One region of the Caulobacter sp. GW821-FHT10A06 genome, then DNA from elsewhere that is predicted to be linked to it. Evidence: predicted binding sites of a transcription regulator. Region 1 holds the regulator's gene; the other holds the start of a gene.
What was found. Region 1 encodes LexA, which represses DNA repair genes until DNA is damaged. Its sites were predicted from a motif close to ATGTTCNCNANNTGTTCT; they were not measured.

Region 1 (7,171 bases):
GCCGCCATCGTGTTGGTGGTGTTCCTGATCCCGCGCACGGTCTTCTGCCAGCCGTTCACGATCCCCTCGGAGTCTATGCAGCCGACGCTGATGGTCGGTGACTACATTCTGGTCTCCAAATATCCGTACGGGGTCAGCCGCCACTCGATCCCGCTGAGCCCGCCCGTGGGCCACGGCCGCCTGCTGGGCCAAGCGCCCGAGCGCGGCGACATCGTGGTGTTCAAGAAGCCCAGCGACGGCCGCACCGACGTCATCAAGCGCGTCATCGGCCTGCCCGGTGACCGCATCCAGATGAGCGGCGGCGTGGTGCACATCAACGGCGCGCCGGTGACCCAGACCTTGACCGGAATCGATGCCAACGGCTCGCCCGGCGCCTGGCCGATCCCGGTGCGCCATCTGCGCGAGACCCTGCCCAATGGCCGCACCTACGCCACCAACAGCTTTGGCGCCGAGACCCAGGCCGCCAATACCGGCGTCTACACCGTGCCGGCCGGCTGCTACTTTGTTATGGGCGACAATCGCGACAACTCGCTGGACAGCCGCTTCAACCCCGGCTCGACGCCCAAGGGTTATGCCTCCTGCGCCTGGGACGTGGCCCGCGACGCCGATCTGCCGCCGGAGCTGGGCATGGGCTTCATCCCCGCCGAAAACCTGGTCGGCCGCGCCGAGCGGATCCTGTTCTCGTGGACCGGCCACGGCCTGCGCCTGGACCGCACCTTCAAGGCGCTGCCCGCCCCCAAGGTTGGCTGAGCCCGCAACCGTCGCTAGGGTCCGCGCCAGTTCGAGTTTGAGGGAATCGGATGCGGGCCTTTCTGTCCAAGCTGCGTCGCGCTCTGTCGCCCGCACTACCCGTGGCCGAGGCCGTGGCTGCCCCGCAAGAGCTCTGGCATCTGGTCGGCGCCGCTGACGCCGACTACGTGCGTGTCGGCCAACAGTTCAAGCAGCTGTTCATCGACGCGGGCCTGCAGCCGCACCACGCCATCCTCGACGTCGGCTGCGGCATCGGCCGCGCGGCGGCGCCGCTGGTCGACTATCTGGACGAGACCGGCCGCTACGCCGGCTTCGACGTCATGGCCCAGGCCATCGACTGGTGCCGGGCCAATATCGCCATCGGCGACCCGCGCTTCCAATTCACCCACGCCGACATGCACAGCGACCGGTACAACCCGGAAGGTTCGCAACCGGCCAGCCGCTTCGTCTTCCCCTATCCCGACGCCAGTTTCGACTTCGTCTGGCTGGGTTCGGTGTTCACCCACCTGTTGGCCGCCGACCAGACCCAGTTCGCCCGCGAGATCGCCAGGGTGCTGAAGCCCGCCGGGACCAGCGTCATCTCCTGGTACCTGATCGACGACGAGGCCCGCGCCAACACCGGCGACGGCCAGATCGCCTTCGACTTCGTCCACGCCCTGGACGGCTGCTGGACGGCCAATCCGGAAATGCCCGAGGACACGATCGCCTACGGCCTGGCCTCGATCCTGGCGCAGTACGAAGCTCTGGGCCTGGACGTGCTGAACGTCGCCCTCGGCGTCTGGCGTCGCCAGCCGATGCAGGACCAGGACATCATCGTGGCCCGCAAGCGCGCTTGAAAGCTTTCGTTAAGCTTTTGATTCTGGTCGACATTTACCCTGATAGCCAAGCTAATCGTTGATTTTCCTCGCCTTTCTACGACGAACAACGCTCGACTTGACTTTAACGCGGAACGCCTAGAGAACATTCGAAAGGTTTGCGGTTTGTTCCGCGCTCCAATCGAGGTCGTCATGCTCACCCGCAAGCAGCACGAACTGCTGATGTTCATCCACGAACGGATCAAGGAGACCGGCGTCTCCCCGTCCTTCGACGAGATGAAGGAGGCCCTGGATTTGGCCTCCAAGTCGGGCATCCACCGGCTGATCACGGCCCTGGAAGAGCGCGGCTTCATCCGTCGCCTGGCCCACCGGGCTCGGGCGCTGGAGGTGGTGAAGCTGCCGCAGCAGGCCACGACGGCCGCCCCGCCCAAGGGCCGCGGCGCGTTCCGTCCGCAGGTGTTCGAGGGCGGCGGTTCGCCCCCGCCCGCCCCGGCCGCGTCTTCCGCTCCGGCCAATGACAGCCGCGACCTGCCGATCCTGGGCAAGATCGCCGCCGGCACCCCGATCGACGCCATCCAGCACGAGCGCGAGCGCCTGCCGGTGCCCGAGGCCATGCTGGGCAATGGCGAGCACTATGTCCTCGAGGTGCAGGGCGACTCGATGATCGAGGCCGGCATCCTCGACGGCGACTACGTCATCATCAAGAAGGGCGACACCGCCACCTCGGGCGAGATCGTCGTCGCCCTGGTCGGCGAAGAAGCCACCTTGAAGCGCCTGCGCAAGAAGGGCGGCTCGATCGCCCTGGAAGCCGCCAACCCCAAGTACGAGACCCGCATCTTCGGTCCCGACCAGGTCGAGGTGCAGGGCAAGCTGGTGGGCCTGATCCGCCGGTACCACTGAAAACATAGTGTCATCCCGGCCGCAGCGAAGCGGAGAGCCGGGACCCAGGGCAGCCGGCAGTGCGGTGGCCCTGGGTCCCGGACAGCCTCTACGAGGCTTCCGGGATGACACAGTAGATAGGCCCCGACCTCAGCCGAGGTTCGGGGCCTTTTCCTATCTAGGGCCTAGAGACGCCCCTCCTCCGCCAGACGCTTGGCGGCCTTGTCGAACCCGGCCCAGGCCGCCGCCGCCAGCGAAGCGCCCGTGCTGACCCGGCGTACGCCCAGCGCTCCCAGGCTCTCGACCGACATGTCCGAGCCCCAGAACAGGACGTTGACCGGCTTGGGCGCCACGGCCTGGACGATGGCGCGGATTTCGTCGGGATCGGTCACCGCCGGAGCGTACAGGCAGTCCGCGCCAGCCTCGGCATAGGCCTTCAGGCGCTCGATGGTCGGGGCCAGATCACGATTGCCGCGCAGATAGCCCTCCGTCCGGCCGACCAGGATCACGTCCTGACCCGAAGCGTCGATGGCGGCGCGCGCGGCCTTCAGGCGCTCGAGGGCCACCGGCAGGTCGTAGAGCGCCGAACCCGACCAGTCCTCGATCGACAGGCCCGCAACGCCAGCCTCGATGGCCAGGGTGACGCTCTCGCCCACGCCTTCGGCGGTGTCGGAGAAGCCGGCTTCGAAGTCGGCATTCACGGGCAGGTCGGTGGCGGCGCACAGGATCCGCAGGTGCTCGATGACCTCGTCGCGCGTGATCTGGCCGTCGTCCTTGCCCAAAGCCCAGGCCGCCCCGGCGCTGGTCGAGGCCAGGGCCTTGAAGCCCAGTTTCTGCAGTCGCTTGGCGCTGCCGACGTCCCAGGGATTGGGCAGGGCGAAGCAGCCCTCGGCGTGCAGGGCGCGGAAAGCGGCGCGGCGGGCGGCGAACGGGTTGGACATGCGGGATCCTCCAGAAGGTCGGCGCGAGGCTTAGCCGTCCCTCGTGACATCAGGTGTCAGCAGGCGAGACCAAGGCCGATCGCCGCGCAACGGCTGAGCCCAGACGATGCGCCAGCCGTCGGGGCGATGATAGAGCTCGGCGGCCCCGCCCCGCGCGAAATCCTCGGCCGTCAGCAGCACCGCATCGGCGCACAGCGGCGGGATGCGCTGCGGCGCAGGCCCCCGGATCACCACGATCTCGCTGGCCACGCACATCCCCGACAGCGTCTCGGCGTCGGGTGTCTTGCGGCTCCAGGCCAAGGACAGCCGCACCGGCGCGCCCGGGGCCGGCGCGCAGACCCGCTTATCGCAGGCATAGAGGCTCCAGGTCGCCGGCTCGAGGCCGCGCCGCCGCGCCCACAGCTCGGCCCCGAACCGCTTGGCGTCGGTGCGCAGCAGCACCGCCGCATCGCCCGAGCGGACAGCGGCCGTCGCCCCGTCGGCGGCGATCCAGGCGTCCGGCGGCGTGGGCCGGGGCCACAAGGCTACCGCCAGGGCCATGGGCGCGCCGATCCAGCGCAGGCGGCCCTTCCACAGGCATAGGATCATCAGGCCCAGGAAGGCGACCACCAGCACCTGAGGCGGCGCGCTGGCCACGATCCGTTGCGCCCCGTGGGCGTCGGCGAAGCCGTTGGCGATCCCGACCATAGCGTCAATGCCCCACCCGGCCACGGCCAGGAACGGCGCGCCCAGGCCGAACGGCTCGAGCAAGGTGCCGATGGCCAGGAACGGCATGATCACGAACGACGACAGCGGCGCGACCGCCAAGTTGGCCGGCAGGCCCCAGACGGCGACGCGGTTGAAATGCTGCATGGCAAACGGCGCGGTGGCCAGGCCCGCCACCAGGCTGGCCGCGACCGAAGCCGCCAACCAGACGATCCCCGCTTGCGGCCAGCGGATCCACCACGGCGTCGAGATCTCCTTCACCGGTCGCGGCCAGGCCTCGGCCAGGGCCACCAGGGCGGCGGTGGCGGCGAACGACATCTGGAAGCCCGGCTCGCCGGCTGTCTCGGGCTTCATCGCCAGGATCATCAGCGCCGCCACCGCCAGGCCGTGCAGGGTGATGGCCCGGCGGTCGAACAGGATGGCCAGGAACGCTACGCTGGCCGTGATCGCCGCCCGCTCGGCCGGCGGCGGCGCGCCGGAGATCACCAGATAGCCCAGCACGGCGACGAGCCCCGCGATGGCCGCGATCTTCTTGCCCGGCGCTCGCAGAGCCAGCCACGGCCAGGCGGCGACGCCCAGCCGCACCACGCCGAACATGAAGCCCCCGACGATGGCCATGTGCAGCCCAGAGATCGAGATGATGTGCGCCAGGCCCGAGGCGCGCATGGCGTCCGTCTGGTCCTGGGTGATCCAGGCCTCGTGACCGGTGACCATGGCCGCGCCGAGGCCGCCGCTGGTCGGTCCCATCCGCGCCAGGATCCGTTGGGCCAGGCTCCAGCGGAAGGCGTTGACCGCCATGGACAACCGCAGCCGCCAGGGCGGCGGATCGAGCCGCGCGGCGTCCCAGTCGCCGATGATGAAGCCCACGCCGCCGATCGAGTCGAACCAGGCGTCGCGGGCGAAGTCGTAGGATCCCGGCGCGGCCGGCGGCGGCGGCGGTCCCAACATGGCCCGCAAGCGGATCGGCTGGCCCGGCGCCGGGGTTTCGTTCTCGCCGATCGTCACCCGGATCCGGCGCGGCGTGCGGTCAGGCGGCAGACCCGACACCCAGGCCGGCGCAATCAGCAGGCGTGGCCCGCCCGCGCCGGGACTAACGACATCGACGACGAAGCCCTCTACCCGCCGCACAACCCGCTCCCCGGCCATGACCGGCGCGGCCACGCGGTCGCTGCGGACCTTGGCGGCGAGGCCTCCGGCCGCCCCGCAGGCCGCCAGACTGACCAGGGCGACCAGCAGCGCCGCTGCGTTTCTCTGGCGAAGCGCCCACCAGGCAGCGGCCAGAACGAACGTCACGCCGGCCAGCAACCACAGCGACGGCTCGCGCCCTGCTTCCAGATAGCCCGCCGCGCCGAGGCCGAAGGCCACCGGCGTCCACAAGAAGGCGCGCGCCGTGTTGACTCGCAGTTCGGCGGCCGTCAGCGCCGCGGCGTCTCGCCAAGAGACCCGCGTTGCCGCTGTCACCGGCGCGGTATCGGCAAGTTCCGCGCCTAACACCCGGAAACCACTGTATTTTTGACGGTTAAGCCAAGTTCGCCGCGATGCGGAATATGGCTGGTCCCGGAACGAAGCGGCATGCTAAGACGCCCCGCCCCAAGGCGCTCAGCAGTCGCCTTGCGGTCCGCGTTCCTAGACGCCATCTCGGCGTGCAGCCCCACAGTCTTGAAGCTCATGTCGAACCCCACTCCTACCGGCCCCTCGACTGGCGTCGTCACGCGCTTCGCGCCCTCGCCCACCGGTTTCCTGCATATCGGCGGCGCCCGCACGGCGCTGTTCAACTGGTTATATGCACGCCACACGGGAGGAAAGTTCCTTATTCGCGTCGAGGACACCGATCGCGAACGTTCGACCGAAGCGGCTGTCGCGGCCATCTTCGAGGGCCTGAACTGGCTGGGCCTGGAATCGGACGCCGAGGTCGTCTTCCAGCACACTCGCGCCCCGCGCCACGTCGAGGCCGTGCAGGAAATGCTGGCCGCCGGCCGCGCCTATCGCTGCTGGATGACCGTCGAGGAACTGGAAGTCGCCCGCGAGAAGGCCCGCGCCGAAGGCCGCGCCATCCGCTCGCCCTGGCGCGACGCGCCGGAAGGCGACCTGTCGGTCCCGCACGTGATCCGCTTCAAGGGTCCGCTGGACGGCGAGACCGTCGTGGACGACATGGTCAAGGGTCCGGTGACCTTCCGCAACATCGAGCTGGACGACCTGGTCCTGCTTCGGGCGGACGGTGCGCCGACCTATAACCTGGCCGTGGTCGTCGATGACCACGACATGGGCGTCACCCACGTGATCCGCGGCGACGACCACCTGAACAACGCCGCCCGCCAGAGCCTGATCTACAAGGCCCTTGGCTGGGACGTGCCGGCCTTCGCCCACATTCCGCTGATCCACGGTCCGGACGGCGCCAAGCTGTCCAAGCGCCACGGCGCCCAAGCCGTCGGCGAGTTCGCCGACCTGGGCTACATCCCCGAAGGCATGCGCAACTACCTGGCGCGCCTGGGCTGGGGCCATGGCGACGACGAGGTCTTCAACGACGAACAGGCGATCAGCTGGTTCGACGTGGCCGACGTGGTCAAGGCGCCGGCGCGCCTGGACTGGGCCAAGCTGAACCACATCAACGCCCAGCACCTGCGCAAGGCCGACGATGAGCGCCTGACCGACCTGGCCCTCGACGCCGCCCAGAAGCGTGGCGAGGCCCTGCCGGCCGACGCCCGCGAGCGCATCGCCCGCACCGTCCCGGAAGTGAAGGAAGGCGCCAAGACCATCCTGGAGTTAGTCGACCACTGCGCCTTCGCGCTGAAGACGCGACCGCTGGCCCTGGAAGAGAAAACCCAAAAGCAGCTGACCGAGGAAACCGTCGAGCGCCTGAAGCGCCTGCGGGACCAACTGGCCTCGGTCGCCAGCTTCGACGCCGCCTCGCTGGAAACCGCGTTGAAAACGTTCGCGGAATCCGAGGGCGTCGGCTTCGGCAAGTTCGGCCCTGCCCTGCGCGGGATCCTGACCGGCGGTTCGCCGGCTCCGGACCTGAACAAGACCATGGCCGCGCTCGCCCGCGAAGAGAGTTTGGGGCGCCTTGACGACGCCCTGGCG
Region 2 (7,171 bases), on a different contig from region 1:
GCGCGTTCCTGGGCCTGCTGTGCGTGGTCGGTTCGTTCTGCGCCATGGTCTGGCTGGCCGTGCGCCTGTCGTTCGCCTCGTCGGTCACCTTCGATACGGGCAAGGTCACCCTGTTCCGCGCCATGCCCAAGACCGAGGGCCTCTTCTGGCCGCTGCTGGGCGCCTATCTGCTGGCGGGGGTGATGAGCGTGATCGTGGTGCTGCTGATCTGGACGATCGTCTCGGCCGTCGGCCTGATCGCCTCGGGCGATTTTGCCGCCACCGGCAAGATGATGCGCGCCGACACCAGCTCGCTGCAGGCCTATTTCACGCCCGCCGGCATCGTCCAGGCGCTGTTCTCGGGCCTGATCTCGGTGCTGACCACCCTGATCGTCTTCGGCCCGGCGCCCAGCATCTATCGCGAGCTCAAGGAACGCGAGAGCGGCGTCTCCAGCGACAGCAGCGGCAACGGCGGCTGGTAAGAGAAAGGCCCCGGAGATCACTCTCCGGGGCCTTCTTGTTTCTAGGCCCGCTTGGCCTTCTTCAATTCCGCCACCCGCGCCTTGCGACGCTCTTCGTGGCGATCCAGCAGTTCCTTGAGGTAACGGCCGGTCCAGCTGGCCTCGACCTTGGCCACGTCCTGAGGCGAGCCGGTGGCGACGATCTCGCCGCCGCCGTCGCCGCCCTCGGGACCGAAGTCGATCAGCCAGTCGGCGGTCTTCACCACGTCCAGGTTATGCTCGATGACCACCACGGTGTTGCCCTGGTCGGCCAGCTCGTGCAGCACCTCGAGCAGCTTCTTGGTGTCCTCGAAGTGCAGGCCGGTGGTCGGTTCGTCCAGAATGTACAGCGTCCGGCCGGTGGCCCGGCGCGACAGCTCCTTGGACAGCTTCACCCGCTGCGCCTCGCCGCCCGACAGGGTCGTGGCCTGCTGACCGACCTTGATGTAGCTGAGGCCCACCCGCTTGAGGGTTTCCATCTTGTCGCGGATCGGCGGCACGGCCTTGAAGAAGTCGGCGGCCTCCTCGACGGTCATGTCCAGGACGTCGGCGATGGTCTTGCCCTTGAACAGCACGTCCAGGGTCTCGCGGTTGTAGCGCTTGCCCTTGCAGATATCGCAGGTGACGTAGACGTCCGGCAGGAAGTGCATCTCGATCTTGATGACGCCGTCGCCCTGGCAGGCCTCGCAGCGGCCGCCCTTGACGTTGAAGCTGAAGCGGCCCGGGCCGTAGCCGCGCGCCTTGCTCTCCGGCAGGCCGGCGAACCAGTCGCGGATCGGCCCGAAGGCGCCGGTATAGGTCGCCGGGTTCGAGCGCGGGGTGCGGCCGATCGGGCTCTGGTCGATGTCGATGACCTTGTCGAACTGCTCCAGGCCCTCGATCCGCTCGTGCGGGGCGGGGGCGTCGCTGGCGTTGTTCAGGCGGCGCGCGGCGGCCTTGTACAGGGTCTCGATCGTGAAGGTCGACTTGCCGCCGCCCGACACGCCGGTGATGCAGGTGAAGGTCCCCACGGGGATTTCGGCCGTGACGTTCTTGAGGTTGTTGCCGGTGGCGCCGATGACCCGCAGCATCTTCTTCTTGCTGATCGGCCGGCGTTGTTCGGGCACCTCGATCTCGCGCGCGCCGGTCAGGTACATGCCCGTGACGCTCTTGGGATTGGCCATGATGTCGGCCGGCTTGCCCTCGGCTACGATCTCGCCGCCGTGGACGCCGGCGGCCGGGCCCATGTCGATCACGTAGTCGGCGGTGAGGATGGCCTCCTCGTCGTGCTCGACCACCAGCACCGAATTGCCCAAGTCCCGCAGGCCCTGCAGCGAGGTCAGCAGGCGGGTGTTGTCGCGCTGGTGCAGGCCGATCGACGGCTCGTCCAGCACGTAGAGCACGCCGGTCAGGCCTGAGCCGATCTGGCTGGCCAGGCGGATGCGCTGGCTCTCGCCGCCCGACAGGGTGCCCGAGCCGCGCGACAGGTTGAGGTAGTCCAGGCCGACATCGACCAGGAACCGCAGGCGATCATTGATCTCCTTCAGGATCCGCCGGGCGATCTCCATCTTCTTGTCGGAGAGCTTGCCTTCCAGGCTGGCGAACCAGTCGCGGGCCGGGCGGATGGCCAGCATCGAGACCTCGGCGATGTCCATGGCGTCGATCTTGACGGCCAGGGCTTCGGGCTTCAGGCGCTTGCCGTGGCAGGTCTCGCAAGGCGTGTCGGACTGGTAGCGGCCCAGCTCTTCACGGACCCACGAGCTGTCGGTCTCACGCCAGCGACGCTCAAGGTTCGGCAGCACGCCTTCGAAGGGCTTCTCGACCTCGTACTTCCGCGCATTGTCGTCGTAGGTGAACTTGATCTTCACGCCCTTGGAGCCTTGCAGCACCACGTCACGCGCGTCGGCCGACAGCTTGTACCAGGGCTCGTCCATCGAGAAGCCGTAGTGACGCGCTAGGGCCTGCAGGGTCTGGGTATAGAGTGGCGAGGGACCCTTGGCCCACGGGGCGACGGCGCCCTTGTGCAGGCTCTTGTCCTTGTCGGGAATGACCAGATCGGCGTCGAAGGCCAGCTTGGCGCCCAGGCCGTCGCAGACCGGGCAGGCGCCCGCTGGGTTGTTGAACGAGAACAGCCGCGGCTCGATCTCGGCAATGGTGAAGCCGCTGACCGGGCAGGCGAAGCGTTCCGAGAACAGGATGCGCTTCGGCTCCTTCTCGCCTTCCTCGATGTTGGCGAACTCGGCGACCGCCAGGCCATCGGCCAGGCGCAGGGCCTGTTCGATGGAGTCGGCCAGGCGCTGCTCCATGTCGGGCTTGGTCACCACGCGGTCCACGACCACGTCGATGTCGTGCTTGAACTTCTTGTCGAGCGCCGGGGCGTCCTCGATCGGATAGTATTCGCCGTCGATCTTCAACCGCTGGAAGCCGGCCTTCTGCCACTCGGCGATCTCCTTGCGGTACTCGCCCTTGCGGTCGCGCACGACGGGGGCCAGCAGGTAGAGACGCGTGCCTTCGGGCAGGGCGGTGATCTTGTCGACCATCTGGCTGATGGTCTGGCTTTCGATCGGCAAGCCGGTGGCCGGCGAGTAGGGGATCCCGACCCGCGCCCACAGCAGGCGCATGTAGTCGTGGATCTCGGTCACCGTGCCGACGGTCGAGCGTGGGTTGCGCGACGTGGTCTTCTGCTCGATCGAGATCGCGGGCGACAGGCCCTCGATCAGGTCGACGTCGGGCTTGCTCATCAGCTCCAGGAACTGACGGGCATAGGCCGACAGGCTTTCCACGTAGCGGCGCTGGCCTTCGGCATAGATCGTGTCGAAGGCCAGGGACGACTTGCCCGAGCCCGACAGGCCGGTCAGCACGACCAGCTCGCCGCGCGGGATGTCGACGCTGACGTTCTTCAGATTGTGCTCACGGGCGCCGCGAACGCGGATGAAGTTCAGTTGCTCAGCCATGTTTTCCGGAACGTTGGGCCGCGACATTGGTCGCAGCGCAGCGGCTATATGTAGGGCTCGACGCGCGAATTAACACAAGAACAAGGTGTGAACAAATGTCGCGCACGCGAGGGGCCGTTTCTGCTGACAGCCACTGTCAGCAGACCTGCCGCCAATAAGGCGCCGCTTGGACACTTGCCAGCCACTGGCCGGCCTCGAAAGCGGCGCCATCCGCGCGCGTCGTCCCTCTCCAGCTTAACCAGAGGTGGCGGGATGGGGCGGGGCGTGTGGACCAGGCGATGGCTCGCCGTGTCGGGCGGGGTGCTGGTCAACGGCCTGATCCTGGGCGCGCTGGTGATGATCGAGGAACCGCCGCCGCTGCTGGAAGAGCCGCCGGTGATCGTCCTGGACCTGGAGAGGCCGGAGAAGCGGGCGTCGCCTCGGCGCCCGGCGGCGGCTGGAGCGCGATCGGCGGCGCCGGCGACGCAAGCTCAACCCTTCGCCTCGGAAGGCGAGGCGCCGTCGGCCGTCGCCGCGCCCGAAGCGCCGCCTGCGCCGCCCGTGGATCCCGAGTGGAAGGTCGACCCCAAGGTTATCGACCGCTGGCGGTTGCAGGAAGGCGGCTTGGGGACCGGTCGAGCCAAGCGCGCCTGCCTGGGCGAGACCAGCGAGCACATGACGCCCGAGGAGAAGGAGGCCTGCTACGACGCCTGGGGCAAACGGCCCGACAAGCGCCCGTCGCCCACCTTCATCGGTCCGATCGACGAGCGGAAATGGGAGGTTCCGGAGCCGAAGGCGCCGCCGCGTTACGACGAGCAACGCCGGCAGCGCTGCCGCGACTACCGCCGGGGCCGCACGCCGGGCTTCGCCGAGCGCAATGTCGCGACCGGCAGCCCGCCGCCCAGCCTCCGCGAGCGCGGCTGCTTCTAGTCCAATCGCGCCGCCGCCAGGATGGGGCCGCCGTTCGGGGCTTGGACCAGCACCGCCGTGCGATAGGCGGGGTCGGCCGTGGGCGTCGCGGCGAAGCTGACCGCCGCGCCGCTCCAGCCGCCCAGGCGTGTCAGCTGACGGACGATGTCGCGGTGGGGCAAGGTCTTGCCGCCGTTCTCGCCGCGCCGGATCGACACCTGCTGAACACGCGGATCGTATCGCACCAGCCAGACGTCGGCGGGGCGAGCGGGCGCGCGGCCGGCGGCGATCTGGATGCGGCCCGAAGCGCTGGCGATGCGGGTCTCGCTGGCGGGACGGGCGCGGCGCAGGGCGGCGTCCACCTCGCGGGCGTCGGCGCCGACCAGGCTGTCGCGGCCCTCGATCACCATCTCGGGCGTGCCCAGCTGGACGTCCAGCGCCTTGGCATAGGCGCGCTGCCGGTCAGTATAGGCCTTGGTGGCGAAGGTGTCCTTCCAGCCCAGCTGGTCCCAGTAGGTGACGCCGAAGCTCAGAGCCAGGACGTCGGGGCGTCCGGCGATGGCGTTGAGATTGGCGTTGGCCGGCGGGCAGGACCAGCAGCCCTGGCTCTGGAACAGCTCGATGACCACGGGACGATCCGCCGCCGCCGCTGGCGTGGCGGACAGCAGGGCGAGGGCGGCCAGCAAGGGCTTCATTGGAAACCTCCGGAATGAGTACTGGAGGTGAATACGAAACGGCCGAGGCCAAGGTTACAGGCGGACCGACCTTGGCTGTTCGGATTCCCTAAACCCTGTTTGGAAGCGGGTTCTTCAGTCCACGCATGATTAAACCGCCACGGTCGGGCGGGGGCTCGGCGTCAGAAGGACCGAGCCATGGCCAAGAAGGCCGCCGCCGAAAGCGGCAAGCAGGAAGCCAAGCAGGACGCGTTCGACGCGCTGAAGGGGCCCAAGCCGCGTTCGATCGTCATCGACATGATGGTGTTCTGCGGCGGCATCGGCTCGCTGGTCTGGGTCCTGCGCAACATGGCGCCGACCTAGGCGCGATCTATTCTCGCCGCGTAGCAGCCCCACTTGGCGTAGTGGGCGTGCAGGTAGGCGATCTTCTCGTCCTCGAACAATCTAGCGATCAAGACGTCGGCCTGGGCGCCCTCGACGATGTCGGCGGCCAGCATCATGCCGTCGGCGTCGAAGGCCCGCAGCGCCAGCAGGCGGCGGCGCAGGGCGGGCGGCATTTCGTCGACCGTGGCGACCGGTTCGACATGCTCCCGCACGAAGATGGCGTGGCTGGCGCGGAACGGCGTCGGGGCCGGCTGGTGCTCGTAATTGACCAGGATCAGGGTCTCGCCCGGCTCGGCGTCGTCCAGGCTGACGCGGCAGGGAAAGCCCCGCGCCACGTCGGCGATCACGCGGCGCGCGCCGTGGGCGGCCAGGGTTTCGTCGTCCATCGCGAAGAACGGGGCGAACGGTTCGGCGGGCAGGCTGGTGACAGCGTAGGCCATGGGGAACTCCTCTGTTGAGGTGGTTCTCGCGCCAGCCGCTCGGACGCGACACCCGATCCTTGCGGTTTGCGGCTCTGCTTGCGAAGCCGCGTTCACGGGCGTAGAAGCCGCGCTCCCAACCGATGGAGGCAACCATGATCAGCAAGACGGAAGACCGCTTCGTCCTTCCCGTTTCCCTGACCGTGGGTTCGCATGTCCTTCGTCACTCTGGATGCCGTTTCCGCCGCCACGCCTGACGGCCGGCCGCTCTTCGAAAATCTGAACCTGTCCATCGGGGCCGAGCGTATCGGCCTCGTCGGGCGCAACGGCGCGGGCAAGTCGACCTTGCTGGCGCTGATCGCCGGTGCGCGTTCGCCGCTGGCCGGGACCGTCGCGCGGACGGGCGCGGTCGCGACGCTGGACCAGACGCCAGACGTCTCCGGCGAGGCGCGACTGGTCGACCTGTTGGGCGTCGGCCTCGACTGGGATCGCCTATCACGTATCGAGCGCGGGGAGGGCGACGAGACCGACCTCTCCGAGGCCGACTGGGAGCTGCCGGCGCGGCTGGACCAGGCGTTGGCCGATGTCGGCCTCTCGGGCCTCGACGTCAAGCGACCGGCGGCGGCGCTGTCGGGTGGGCAGGCGACGCGGGCGGGGCTGGCGCGACTGCTGATAGCCCGGCCCGACGTACTGCTGCTGGACGAGCCGACCAACAACCTGGACGCCGAGGCGCGCGGGATCGTCGCCAAGGTGCTGGCCCGCTGGAAGGGCGGGGCGGTGGTGGTCAGCCACGATCGGTCCTTGCTGCGCGGCATGGACCGCATCGTCGAGCTGTCGTCCCTGGGCGCGCGCTCCTACGGCGGCGGCTGGGACCTCTATGCCGAGCGCAAGGCCGAGGAGGCCCAGGCCGCTCAACGCGACCTGGACCACGCCGAGAAGGAAGTCCGCCGCGTCGCTCGCGAGGCCCAGGTCGCTCGCGAGCGCAAGGACCGCCGCGACGCCGCCGGCAAGCGCTTCGCCGACCGGGGCGGGACGCCGAAGATCATTCTCGGCATGATGGCAGAGCGGGCCGAGATGAGCGGCGCGCGTGAAGGCAAGCTGGCCGACAAGCTGGCGACCCAGGCGGCGGAGGCGAAGGCCTCGGCCGAGGCCCGTGTCGAGCGCGCCCGCACCCTGGGCTTCGACCTGCCGTCGTCGGGCCTGCCGGAGGGGCGGACGGCGCTGACCTTCGACGCGGTCGGCTTCGCCTGGCCGGACGGGACGACAGTGATCGACGGCCTGTCGTTCCGCCTCGCCGGGCCTGAGCGGGTGGCGGTGTCGGGGCCGAACGGGACGGGCAAGACGACCCTGATCCGGCTGGCGACCGGCGACCTCTCGCCGACCTCGGGGGTGGT

Region 2: the regulator LexA is predicted to act here: its motif matches at 3,490-3,507, upstream of uvrA (excinuclease ABC subunit UvrA).

The regions. Positions count from the first base shown of each region.
Region 1 is NZ_JBWKNY010000001.1:774,004-781,174, reverse strand. Features, by position in the region: gene lepB (signal peptidase I) at 1-750, shown strand, start outside; gene AC07NF_RS03440 (class I SAM-dependent methyltransferase) at 801-1,586, shown strand; gene lexA (transcriptional repressor LexA) at 1,758-2,465, shown strand; gene AC07NF_RS03430 (isocitrate lyase/PEP mutase family protein) at 2,630-3,385, opposite strand; gene AC07NF_RS03425 (ComEC/Rec2 family competence protein) at 3,416-5,551, opposite strand; gene gltX (glutamate--tRNA ligase) at 5,759-7,171, shown strand, end outside.
Region 2 is NZ_JBWKNY010000006.1:36,553-43,723, forward strand. Features, by position in the region: gene AC07NF_RS18265 (hypothetical protein) at 1-461, shown strand, start outside; gene uvrA (excinuclease ABC subunit UvrA) at 503-3,412, opposite strand; gene AC07NF_RS18275 (hypothetical protein) at 3,677-4,321, shown strand; gene AC07NF_RS18280 (DUF1223 domain-containing protein) at 4,318-4,995, opposite strand; gene AC07NF_RS18285 (hypothetical protein) at 5,173-5,337, shown strand; gene AC07NF_RS18290 (DUF1203 domain-containing protein) at 5,334-5,798, opposite strand; gene AC07NF_RS18295 (hypothetical protein) at 5,921-6,034, shown strand; gene AC07NF_RS18300 (ABC-F family ATP-binding cassette domain-containing protein) at 5,991-7,171, shown strand, end outside.